Linked DNA regions of Ketobacter sp. MCCC 1A13808. The protein of the gene in region 1 interacts with the protein of each later gene in a pairwise test. Links are inferred from orthologs where the notes say so. Each region holds a gene or a part of one and is shown on either strand. Other genes may lie near its edges. The genes, in order: mrcB and FT643_RS03540.

The links.
Region 2: the proteins of mrcB (region 1) and FT643_RS03540 interact in binary tests that used the Escherichia coli proteins (3 or more experiments, as listed by UniProt). The link is inferred for Ketobacter sp. MCCC 1A13808 from one-to-one orthologs.

Annotation. Positions count from the first base shown.
Region 1 is NZ_VRKW01000007.1:141,867-149,743, reverse strand. Bases 1,910-4,954 are described here. They hold mrcB (penicillin-binding protein 1B), read left to right. Parts: upstream 1,910-2,217; coding sequence 2,218-4,692; downstream 4,693-4,954. Other genes in these bases: FT643_RS14280 (tetratricopeptide repeat protein), read left to right, coding at 4,692-4,954; FT643_RS14290 (adenosine kinase), read right to left, coding at 1,910-2,054. Outside these bases: FT643_RS14300 (lysophospholipid acyltransferase family protein), read right to left, coding at 1-94; FT643_RS14295 (Crp/Fnr family transcriptional regulator), read right to left, coding at 135-932; more of FT643_RS14290, read right to left, coding at 1,074-1,909; more of FT643_RS14280, read left to right, coding at 4,955-5,195; FT643_RS14275 (DEAD/DEAH box helicase), read right to left, coding at 5,203-7,104; hemL (glutamate-1-semialdehyde 2,1-aminomutase), read right to left, coding at 7,632-7,877. UniProt on the Escherichia coli protein: Cell wall formation. Synthesis of cross-linked peptidoglycan from the lipid intermediates.
Region 2 is NZ_VRKW01000001.1:824,595-829,363, reverse strand. Bases 1-3,000 are described here. They hold FT643_RS03540 (peptidoglycan D,D-transpeptidase FtsI family protein), read left to right. Parts: upstream 1-642; coding sequence 643-2,358; downstream 2,359-3,000. Other genes in these bases: FT643_RS03535 (UDP-N-acetylmuramoyl-L-alanyl-D-glutamate--2,6-diaminopimelate ligase), read left to right, coding at 2,355-3,000; ftsL (cell division protein FtsL), read left to right, coding at 356-646; rsmH (16S rRNA (cytosine(1402)-N(4))-methyltransferase RsmH), read left to right, coding at 1-359. Outside these bases: more of FT643_RS03535, read left to right, coding at 3,001-3,887; FT643_RS03530 (UDP-N-acetylmuramoyl-tripeptide--D-alanyl-D-alanine ligase), read left to right, coding at 3,884-4,769. UniProt on the Escherichia coli protein: Essential cell division protein that catalyzes cross-linking of the peptidoglycan cell wall at the division septum. Required for localization of FtsN.

The DNA.
Region 1 (7,877 bases):
AACCCCGCGCCAATGCATTTGCTGCTTTCACGGTGTGCAAAGGGGGAGGGGTAAAGCGCGCTACCGGCACTAAACACTGAACTTCCGCATTCATTCTGCAATTACCTTAATTTAAAAATAGAAACTGGATTGGTCTATGATGCCTGGCTGTGCACGGCAGTAATTTGCTCGTTCAGGGACACAATTTGTCGCGCCATATTTTCCATCAAGCTGATACAAATCCGTGGATGTGTTTTTATCATCATTTCGAACTGGCTGCGAGGTACGACCATGACCAAACACCGTTGGTCTGCAATAACTGAAGCAGTACGGGGGCTATTGGTCAATAGTGACATAGCACCAAAAATTTCATCTTCCAGTACTTCGCCCACTTTAATATTTTGTACAAACACGTTGGCGTGGCCTTCAACAATAGAGAAAACGGTGTCGGAGGCGGTGCCTTCTTCGATGATGGTTTCACCCGGGGAGTAAGTTTGAAAACCCAATGAGGTTTTGTCGACGGGCGTATCAAGGGAAGCAATGACACTGGAATGGCGGGCGCATTCTGCAAGCAGATAGTCCCCCCATTGCCGCGCTTTTTTGGCGTCACTCATGGCTTTTTGCCACAGTGCTTCACGATTATAGGGAACCAAAGTAACCGGGGATTCGGTGTAGTATTTTGCGATGGGCATGCCGCCCCATTGCGACATACCGATAAGATCACCGGCATCATAGTGAAAAAGTGTCTTGTTTTCCTGCTGATGAGCGACGGTGCCTTCTTCCAGAAGAAACACCAGGCCCTGATTTTCTTCAGCTTCGTACAGGTCTTCAAATGACGCGTACGAGACCGCTTTGCTGCTCGGTGGGATGTCCACTAATGCTTTGGATAACAAGTCCTTACAGTAATTGTCCGTCTTCTCAAACTGCTCAGTGAAATTGGACTCTAAGAACATGGGTCAGCCTGCCTGCTTGCGATAGATTCATTCGAGGGGTAATTCCTGTATTAATTGTAGCCCAAGAAATCGCAGGGGAAGGCCCGATCAAGTGTGCAAATTACTCATTTTTGATCGGGCCGGAAGGCGCGTTAAAAACTATTAATTTAACAATGACTTATATTGGTCAATTTTGAGACGGGGGCCGAATTGGGTAACCAGAAGGCCAGCTGCACGAGAGGCTAATTCTGCTGACTTAACGTAGTCATAACCATGGGTCAAGCCATACAGGAATGCACCGGCAAACAAGTCACCGGCGCCGTTGCTGTCTACTGCCTGCACCGGAGTCGCAGCAATCCGGTGTTGCGTCGAGCCGTCGAATACCAGGGAGCCGTGCTCACCCAAAGTGATCGCATAGCTACTGCAGATCTGTTTCAGTTCCTCTGCTGCGGCTTCGATATCATCAGCACCGGTCCAGGTGAGCGCTTCTTCTTCATTACAGAACAGAAGGTCTACTTTATCCCCCAGCATTTCCTGCAATCCGTCTTTGAAAAACTTCACCATGTTGGGATCCGAGAAGGTCAATGCGGTTTTCACTCCCGCCTTTTCGGCAATTTTTCGTGCCTTGATGGCAGCGGCGCGGCCGCTGTCTGACGTCACCAGGTAGCCTTCAAGGTAACAGTAATCGGAATGGGTAATAGCCTGTTCTTGTAATTCCGCTTCCGAAACTGTTTCGGAAATGCCCAGATACGTCTGCATGGTGCGCTCTGCATCTGGCGTGATTAAGACAATGCACTTGCCGCTGACGCCGTCTTCCCGCTGCCTGTGCAAATTGGTGTCGACGCCGGCCGCTACCAAATCCTGAACATAGAAATCACCCGCCGGATCGTTTGCGACTTTGCAGGAGTAGAAGGCATTCCCGCCAAAGTGACTGACTCCGATGATGGTGTTTGCCGCCGAACCACCACTGGCCATTTTGCCGCTGTGGCCGGCTAAAGCGTCATACAGTGATTGTTGCTGGTTTTTGTCCACCAGGGTCATTACCCCTTTATCAATACCTTGCTTGGTTAAAAAATCATCATCTATTGCGAATTCCATATCCACCAATGCGTTACCAATGGCATAGACGTTATATTTCTTCATGGGGTTGGGTACCTGTTAATTGGGGGATTCACGACTAAACGAGTATACTACCCGCCTTTTCACCAAAACCCAAAAACGCAAGCCGATTCAGGTGCTTGCCGATCTCAGGCGTTATACTATTCAGCTGTATTCCGTTCAGGCCAGTAACAGGAGTCCGTCGTCGGTGCCCTCGAAACGTAAAACCCCCCGCACAGAAAAGAAACCAGCGCAGAAGCCGAAAAGCAGCGCTGCCCGAAAGTCGTCAGCCAACAAAAAGGCGCAGGCTTCGAAGAGCACGCCCAATAAAACCGTTGCCGCAAAAAAATCCGCACCAAGGAAAAAAAGCGGCGCGCCGAAGCAGCCTGTCAAAAATAAAAAGTCCACCGGTTCCGGTGGCGGGTTCCGGCGTTTTATTCCGCTGCTGATCAAGGTCGGTGCGGTGTTGGTGATTTTGGCTGCGATTGGTGTGATTTATCTGGATGCGGTGATCACCAACCATTTCGAAGGCAAGCGCTGGTCGATTCCGGCCAAGGTCTACGCCCGCCCTCTGGAGTTGTACGACGGTATGCCGATCACGGAGGAGCAGTTAGCGTTCGAACTGAGCCAGTTGAATTATCGGCATGTGTTTGATCGTGAGCCCACCTCCGGAAGTTTTACTACTCAAGGCAGTCATTATCAATTGGCGACGCGCGGTTTCGATTTTTGGGAAGGTGCGGAGGCTGCGAAAAAAGTGTCCTTTGATATTCATCGCGGGCGGGTGCAGGGCTTGCAGTCGGAACAGGGCAGTGACGGTATTGTGCGAATGGAGCCGGCATTAATCGGCGGTATTTACCCCGCTCACAATGAAGACCGGGTGTTGGTCAAGCTGGATCAGGTGCCACCCTTATTGGTGCAAGCTTTGTTGGCAGTGGAAGATCGGGACTTTTTCGAGCATTTCGGAATTTCCCCGAAAGGTATCGCTCGGGCGCTGGTCGCCAATGTGACGTCTGGCGAAGTCAGGCAGGGGGGCAGCACGCTGACTCAGCAACTGGTGAAAAACTTTTATTTAACCAGCGAACGTTCGCTGACCCGCAAAGCCACTGAAGCGGTGATGGCTGTGTTGCTGGATTTTCATTATGAAAAAAACGACATTCTGGAAGCCTACCTGAACGAAGTCTATTTGGGGCAGGCGGGTAAACGCGGAATTCATGGCGTTGGTCTGGCCAGCTTGTATTATTTCGGGCAACCGTTGCGTGAGTTGGAAGCCCATCAGATTGCGCTGTTGGTGGGGATCATAAAGGGGCCGAGTTGGTATGATCCGCGACGTAACCCGGAGCGATCGGTAGAGCGGCGGGATCAGGTTTTGCAGCTTATGCTGCAACAGAATGTACTGGATCAGCGCAGCTATGATGTGGAAGTGAAAAAGCCACTCGATGTTATTCGTAAGCCACTATATGAGGACGCTCGTTATCCCGCGTTTTTGGACTTAATGAAGCGCCAGTTACGTCGCGATTACAAGGACGAAGATTTACGCTCGGAAGGGCTGCGTATTTTTACCACCCTGGACCCCTGGGTACAAAATAGTTTTGAAAATGCGGCTTTAAACCAGGTGAAATCGCTACAGAAGCAATATGGCAAAAAATTGTCCGGCCTGGAAGTGGCGGGGGTATTTACTTCCAGTAATACCGGCGAAGTGGCCGCGATTGTGGGAGGGCACTCGTTGCGTTACGAGGGCTTCAATCGTGCGCTTGATGCCTTCCGCCCGATCGGTTCCCTGGCCAAGCCGGCGGTGTATTTGGCGGCGTTAGAGCGCGGCTTTACCCTGGCAAGTATATTAAAAGATGAAGCCGTCACACATACGCTCGCAAACGGCACGACCTGGACACCAGAGAACTTCGAGAAGGAAAGTCACGGCGAAGTGCCGATGATGGTGGCGTTGGCCAACTCCTATAATCAGGCAACCGTGAACCTGGCAATGGATGTGGGTATTCCGGCGGTGGTGGATGCGATGACCCGATTGGGTGTCGAGAAGACGTTACCGGCGGTGCCTGCGCTGTCACTGGGAGCAGTCAGCCTTTCTCCCTTTGAAGTGGCGCAGATGTATCAGACCATCGCCACCGAGGGGTTTGCGACACCGTTACGAACCATTCGTTCGGTACTCACCGCCGATGGCCAGCCGCTGCAACGCTATGAATTGGAAGTGGAGCAGCGCTTCCAAGCAGCGGATATTTACGCACTGACTTATGGGATGCAGGAAACAGTGCGGTCCGGTACCGCTAAAACCGCCTCCCTGTGGTTGTCTCCGGATTTGAATCTGGCAGGTAAAACAGGCACCAGCGACGACCAGCGTGACAGTTGGTTTGCGGGCTTTAGCGGTAACTATCTGGGTGTCGTGTGGATGGGAATTGACGATAATAAACCGACCCCGTTGACCGGAGCGCTGGGTGCATTGCCGGTCTGGGCGAACACCCTGTCGAGGCAGAACTTGTTACCGCTGCAATTAGCAGAGCCGGATAATATTGAGTGGGTTTGGGTTGATCCACTAAAGCAAGCCCGCACCAAAGCCCATTGCGAAAACAGCCTGCACCTGCCTATCCGCAAAGACAGTGTGCCGGAAAAAGAAATATCCTGCGGCGGCGGGGGCCGGGCATTGAATTGGTTTAAAGGGTTATTTAAGTAATGTCATTATCTTCGGAAGGAATAGAAAAATTGAACTGTTATCCAACACACACACGAATGTTTTTATTAATGCTGATGGCTTTAGTGCTCGGTGCTTGTGTCAGCAAACCGGTTTCCATCGTCAGCGAAGAGGAGGTGCTGGACAGTGAAACCATCTCCGCCACCGGCGTTGCCGCTGCCGATAAATTATTAAGCCAGGGCGAAAGCCTGAGATTGAGTGGCGATTACGCCGGGGCAGCTAATCAGTTCGAACGTGGTATTCGCATGGCTCCCCGTTCTGCGTCACTATATCTGGCGTTGGCTAAAACCCGTTTAGCGATGCAGGATTATCGTAACGCTCAGCAAATGGCTCAGCGGGCGGTTTCATTGCTGCCGTCGAAGCCAAAAGGCGCAGAGCAAACCACCAAAGCCGAAGCGTGGTTAGTGGTGGCGCAGGCCAAAGAAAAGTCCGGGGATAAAGAAGGGGCAAACCGCGCACGCGAGAACGCGCAGGCGGTTTGGTAATTACGATTTAGCTAGAGGATTTGCCGCGCCCGCCACCGGAAGATTTGCCGGGTTTGCGTGCTGGCTTGGATGCGCGTGGTCCGCCCGCTGGCTTTTTGGAGCGGGGTTTGCCACCCGCTTTGCCACCGCCGGGTTTGCGATCTTTTTTCGACGAGCGTGGCGCCGCGGAACCGCCGCTGGTATCCGGCTCTTCTTTTCCGAAACGGGTAATGCGCAGAGGCTGATTACGGGCACGGATCGATTTGATCTGATTAAATAATTCTTTCGGCATGCCCTCGGGCAAATCAACAGTAGAGAATTCTCCCCGCATATTTATTTCGCCGATGTACTCACTATCGATCCCCACTTCGTTGGCAATGGCACCCACGATATCTCCGGGTTTTACGCCATGAGCTTTACCCACTTCAATACGGAAACGTTCCATTTCCACATCCGGGTAATCCCGCAGGCGTCGGGGTGCTTCGTCGATGGGTGATTCGTCAATCTGTAAGCGACCTTTATCACGTCCACGTCCCCCGCTTTCATTGTCCCGGTCGCGGCGACGTGCGCTGCTTTCACTGCCACGACCCGCCGGAGCCGTCAGTTCTTGCTTGGGTTCCAGCGGTTGATCTTCGTGTAGCATATTCAACAGCACGGCTGCCAAATTTTCCGGCTCGATTTCCATGTCGTGGCAGCATTGTTCAATAATACCCTGAACCACCGCGGAGGGTGTGTTGGTGGCGGCTTTGGCGATGCGCTCTTTTAAACGCTCAATGCGTTGCTGCATTACCAGGTCGTTGCTTGGAATTTTCGCCCGCACAATTTTCTGGCGGGTATGGCGTTCAATGGTTTGCAGCAATCGGTTCTCACGATGAGTGACGAACAAGACGGCTTCGCCGCTGCGTCCGGCGCGGCCAGTACGTCCGATACGGTGCACATAGGATTCGCTATCATAGGGAATGTCGTAGTTAACAACATGGCTGAATCGATCCACATCCAGACCACGGGCCGCAACATCCGTAGCGACCAGAATATCAAAACGGTTTTTCTTCAGTCCGATGATGGTTTTCTCGCGCTGGTTTTGCCCGATCGCACCGTGAATGGCCTCTGCACGATAGCCCCAGGCGTTGACTTTCTCGGCCACTTCGCTGGCGCTATCACGGGTGCGCACAAATACAATCACTGCATCGAAGCTTCGGGTTTCCAGGTAACGGCGCAGTGCTTCTTGTTTCTGACGTCCGTCCACCAGCCAGTAGCTTTGCTCGATGCGTTCCACGGTGGCGGTTTTTGCCACGATGTTCACATGCTTGGGGTTTTTCAGGTATTTATCAGCGATGCGCTTAATCGGTGCTGGCATGGTCGCCGAGAACAAGGCGGTTTGCTGCTCTCCTGAACAATGGCTCAGTATGTCTTCGACATCATCAATAAAGCCCATCCGCAGCATTTCGTCGGCTTCGTCCAATACCAGGGTTTTGACTTCGCTGATGTCCAGAGTGCCCCGGCGCAAATGATCGAGCAGCCGTCCGGGCGTGCCCACGACGACTTGTGCGCCCTGACGCAAAAGATTTAGCTGCGGTCTGAAATCCTGTCCGCCGTAGATAGGCGCAATGCGGAATCCCTTGCGGTAGCGCGCATAACGCTGAATGGCTTCGGCCACCTGAATGGCCAGCTCACGGGTGGGCGTCAACACCAAAACCTGAGGCTTTTTGCATTTGTCATCCAGCTTTGCTAACAGCGGCAATGCGAATGCGGCGGTTTTGCCTGTGCCGGTCTGCGCCTGACCAATCAGGTCCTGTCCGCTCATGAATACCGGAATACTGGCAGCTTGAATGGGGGAGGGGGATTCATAACCCAATTCGCTGAGGGTTTTCAGCACGAAATCGGGCATTCCCAGCTCTTCAAAGCTGGAACTGTTTTCAGTGTCGGACATTCAGTGTGGCCTGTATGTGAGCTACCAATACAAAAGAGGGGACGTACGTAGCGGAAATTATAGAGGGCGTAATTATACGCAGTTTCCCCAGGAAACTGAAACGATATTGTGATTCCGTTCGGCAGGGTGATGGTGGTCTCACCGGTGTAGCGCATTTTAATGACCAATCTCAGATACTTACGGGGCAGATTCAGGCGCGCCTGGCGTGACGTTACGCGTTATTTACAGTGGTACCCATCGAGCGGGCTCCGAATCTCAATATAGAATGAGAATTATTGTTATCATCGTGGGGCTTTCCCCTACCAATTGATGGCGGGGAATCCGTGCGTCTGGAGAAGTCTGCTACGAATGTCAGGGCGGAATTACAGAATGTGTTGGATGAGGATAATAGGCGGGGGCTTCCACCCGGGGCACCTTGATTGTGGGTGCCCCTCGAACGTTCTTACTGCCCGCTACCTTCGATTTGTAATACCTATTTACGAGTCGATGGCCTCAACCGCGGACTGGTTCAGACGGACACCGGTGTGCTACAAACGCTTCATCACCGTACGCACAGCAGAAATAGTTTGATCCAGTTCCTGGTCGCCGTGAGCCGAAGAAACAAATCCGGCTTCATAGGCACTAGGTGCCAGGTATACCCCTTGCTCCAGCATCAAATGGTAAAATTTCTGAAAACGTTCCAGATCACAGCGGGTTACTTGTTCAAAGCGAGAAATGTTGTTTTCGTCGCTGAAGAAAAAGCCGAACATGCCGCCCACCTGATTGGTGGTGAA
Region 2 (4,769 bases), on another replicon or contig:
GCCCTTCCCGAGAAAAAGGCAAGCATCCGGCAACCCGATCTTTTCAGGCTATCCGGATTTATATCAATCGTGAACTTGACGACTTGGCCGACACGCTGGATCAATGCCTGGCTGTGTTAAAGCAGGGTGGCCACTTAGTCGTTATCAGTTTCCATTCGCTAGAAGACCGGATTGTTAAAAGGTTTATTCAACGCAAAGAAAAAGGCGAACCGCTCCCCCGGCATCTGCCGGTTCGTGATGAGATGGTGCAGCGGGAATTACGCAGTCTGGGCAAAGCGATTAAAGCCAGTGACGAGGAAGTGGCCCGGAATGTTCGCGCACGAAGCGCCATTATGCGAGTCGCGGAGAAGTTATCATGATTGCCTGTCCGGCCAATTCCAGTAAAGCATGGATGCTAGTAGTGATCGCGTTTATGGCCGTGCTTGTATCCTGTATAGCGGTCATTTATTCCAGTTTTGAAACCCGGCGCCTGGTAGCCAAGCACCAATTTTTGCAGAAGAAAAACAATTCCATGCAAGTGGAGTGGGGGCAGTTATTGCTGGAGCAGAGCACTTGGGGTTCCTATAACCGCGTCGAGCAACTGGCAGGTTCAAAATTAAGGATGCGGGTGCCTTCGCCCAGCGAGATAATCATGGTGGAACGATGAGTACGGCTCAGGGAAAACTGGCGTTCAGTTGGCGCTATGGTGCTGTACTGGTGCTTTTCGTGCTGCTTGCTATGACTGTTGTTGGCCGATTGTTATATTTGCAGATTGAATCACAGGGCTTTTTACAGGACCAGGGTGACCGTCGTGTGGTTCGCATAGAAAAAATCCCGGCCTATCGCGGCATAATTGAGGATCGGAACGGTGAACCTTTAGCGGTTAGTACGCCCGTTAAATCCATTTGGGCGAATCCCAAAGAATTGATTGATGCCCAGTACGCCTGGGGTTTTCTGGCAGAAAAAACCGGTTACACAGAAGCCAGATTGCGCGATCGTATTTTGAGAAATCAAAATAAACAGTTCATTTATTTGCGCCGTCACATGAATCCTTCCAAGGCGGAAAGCATTCTCAGCCTGAGCATCCCGGGTGTTTACGGAGTTGAGGAGCACCGTCGCTATTATCCCGCTGGAGAAGTGACCAGTCATCTGGTTGGTTTTTCTAATATAGATGAAGAAGGTCAGGAAGGCATTGAATTGTCTTTTGATCAATATTTGCAGGGAGAGGCGGGCAAGAAACGCGTAATCAAAGACTTGCGACATCGTATCATCAAAGATGTCGGATTAATCAACGCTCCTGCACCGGGCAGCAATATTACCCTGAGTATCGATTTGCGAGCGCAGTATCTGGCCTACCGCGAATTGCTTTCCGCTGTTACGGAATATAAGGCAACCTCCGGGAGTGCCGTAGCTATCGATATTAAGACCGGTGAAGTCTTGGCGCTGGTGAATCACCCGTCGTATAACCCGAACAATCGCACCCGTAAGGACGTTGAAAACTTTCGTAATCGAGCCGTTACAGATGTTTTTGAGCCGGGATCGACAGTAAAACCGTTCACCGTGGCTGCGGCGCTGGAAAGTGGCAAATGGCAGGTGCACAGTAAATTAGATACGTCCCCCGGATATTTGCGGGTTGGTAGTAAATCCATCCGCGACATGGCGAATTACGGGGTGATTGACCTGGGAAAAGTCATCGCAAAGTCCAGCAATGTAGGTGCCAGCAAGCTTGCACTGTCCATGGAGTCCGGTGCGCTAAGCGCGTTTTTCCACCGGATTGGCCTGGGTGAAGCGACAGGGGTCGGTTTCCCCGGTGAAAGCGTCGGAATGCTTCCGGCGCGTTCGCGTTGGCGTCCGATTGAGGTCGCTACATTGTCGTATGGTTATGGACTTTCCGTTACCGCTTTACAGATGGCGCAAGCTTATGCAGTGCTAGGTTCTGGGGGCATCAAACGACAGATTAGTTTGCTGAAAGTAGACGGCGACGTTAAGGGTGAGCGGGTGCTGGATGAAACCGTGGCGAATGCGGTGTTGCACATGATGGAAGGGGTTGTTGACGAGCGTGGCACTGCACGCAAAGCCCGTGTTCCGGGCTACCGTGTGGCGGGCAAAACCGGCACCGTGCATAAAGTTAGTAGCAATGGATACCAGGATCATCAGTATCTGGCTATGTTCGCCGGGGTTGCACCGGTGGAGGATCCTGCCATTGCATTGGTAGTGGTGATCGACGATCCCAAAGGTGGTGTGTACTACGGTGGCCAGGTTGCAGCACCGGTTTTTTCAAGGGTCATGGCCGGCTTGTTGAGGGTGAAAAATATTCCACCTGATAAAGCGGTGGAAACGCTGGTGGGTTTGCCGAAACCGGTTCCACCCAACACATGAACAGTTCAATTTCGAAGGGGCGCTATTTAAAAGATATTGTCCCGTTTTTAAATCTTGATGCGCAATGGCAGCAAACAATGGTTACAGGGTTGGCAGTTGATAGCAGAAAAGTAAGGGCAGGCGATTGCTTTATTGCCTACCGGGGCGACCATGCGGATGGACGCGCTTTTCTGTTGTCTGCGGAAAACGCAGGTGCCAGCTGCGCCTTGATTGATTTTGATGGTGACGTCGACAATCAACAGGGGCCAGCGGAGTTGGCCATTCCGGTCGTCAAGGTCAAAGGGCTGCGTCAGCACCTTGGCCAGATTGCTTCGGCATTTTATCAGGCGCCTTCGGAGATGCTTAGTTTGTGCGCGGTTACGGGCACCAATGGAAAGACCAGTGTTAGCCAGTTGATTGCACAAGGGTTGGAAAACGCAGGCCATCGCTGTGGTGTAATTGGCACATTAGGCAGCGGATTTCCTGGCCAAGTTTTAAATGAAACCGGCAATACGACACCCGGTGTAGTGGAAAACAATCGACTGTTAAAGGAAATGCTGGATGCCGGTGCAGAATATGCGGTGATGGAAGCATCGTCCCACGGGCTGGTTCAAGGTCGGCTTGATGGACTCAATGTGGCGTTCGGCGTCATTACGAATATCAGCCGGGATCACTTGGATTATCACGGTTCAATGGAAGCTTATCGTGAAGCGAAAGCGTTGTTGGCCAAAAACGCACGCCTTCGGGGTTTGGTATTAAACGCGGACGATAATCAAGTGTTGAGTATGGCCTCGATGGCTTCACCTTCAACTCAGGTTCTAACGTTTTCGACGAAAAGCGCAACCCGCGCAGATGTTTGTGCTGAAGCGATTCAATTTCACCAAGCTGGTATCGATATAAAACTGACTTGTCAGGGCGCGTCGGGCGAGATCAAAAGCCCTATGGTCGGTGATTTTAACGCATCGAATTTACTCGCAGCCGCGACCACGCTGGTCGCGATGGGGGTTTCTTTGGATCGCGTGTGTGCCGGGTTAAGCACGGTTGCAGCGGTACCCGGGCGGATGCAAAAAGTGCCCTCTGTATCCAATAGTCCCCTCGTTATCGTTGACTTTGCGCATACGCCGGACGCGCTAGAAAAAGCGTTGCTTGCGGCACGCCGACATTGCGTTGGAAAATTGTGGTGCGTGTTCGGTTGTGGCGGTGATCGAGATGCGGGCAAAAGACCGTTGATGGCGGCGATGGCGAGCCAATTTGCTGACGAGATTGTGCTTACGGCAGATAACCCCCGCAGCGAGAAATTGAGCGATATTTTTTCGACAATGGTAAAAGGTATTCCTGACGAGAAAGCGTACGTATTAATCGAGGATCGACGTCAGGCGGTGATGCACGCTGTACGAAATGCCACAAGCGAGGATGTAGTGGTGGTGGCAGGTAAAGGGCACGAAAACTATCAGGACGTGATGGGCGTTAAATACCCTCACAGCGACATGGCGTGCGCCGAACAAGCTCTGTCTATGCGTGCTGGACCCGCGATGGAGGGAAACCCATGATGATATCCCAGTTGGCCAGGGAAATCGGTGCACGCCATACCGGGGCCGATGTCAGTTTCCAAAAAATATCCACAGATACTCGCGCTATTGCCCCCGGTGATTTTTTTATTGCGCTAAAAGGCGATAACTATGACGCACATCGCTTTTTAGACAAAGCGTTTGAGCAAGGTGCAATCGCCGCGATGGTGGCAGATCCGGTGGCGGTTGATTTTCCCCTGCTGCATGTGCGAGATACCCGTCTCGGGCTGGGTGCATTGGCAAAGTGCTGGTTGAATCAATTCCCTGTTAAAAAAGTAGCAATTACCGGTAGTAGCGGCAAAACATCGGTCAAGGAAATGGTGGCTGCCATTTTGACGCTGCAAGGCCCGACCTTAGCCACCAAAGGCAACTTCAATAATGATATCGGAGTGCCACTGACCCTGTGCCGGGTGCGCCAAGAGCATCGTTTCGCTGTGATTGAAATGGGAGCAAACCATGTCGGTGAGATTGCGTATACCAGCGGGCTGGTAGAGCCCGATATTGCGCTGGTCAACAATGTAGGCTCCGCGCATCTCGAGGGCTTTGGGTCTGTCGATAATATTGCGTTAGCCAAGTCTGAAATCTACAGCGGGTTGGTTGCCGGTGGAACCGCCGTTGTCAATTTGGATGACGCTTATGCCGGACAATTTCTGGAACAAACAGCGCATTGCAAACAAGTCACGTTTTCAAGAGCGAATGCCCAGGCGACTGTGCATTTGATTTCTGCTGAAGCCAACAATAAGGGCCAGTATTCTTTCGTTGCGGCCGTGGACCGCGATGAAGTTAGCGTGGAGTTGAAGTTAATCGGTTCTCATAATGTGACGAATGCGCTGGCCGCGATAGCAATTTGCCACGAGCTGGGTT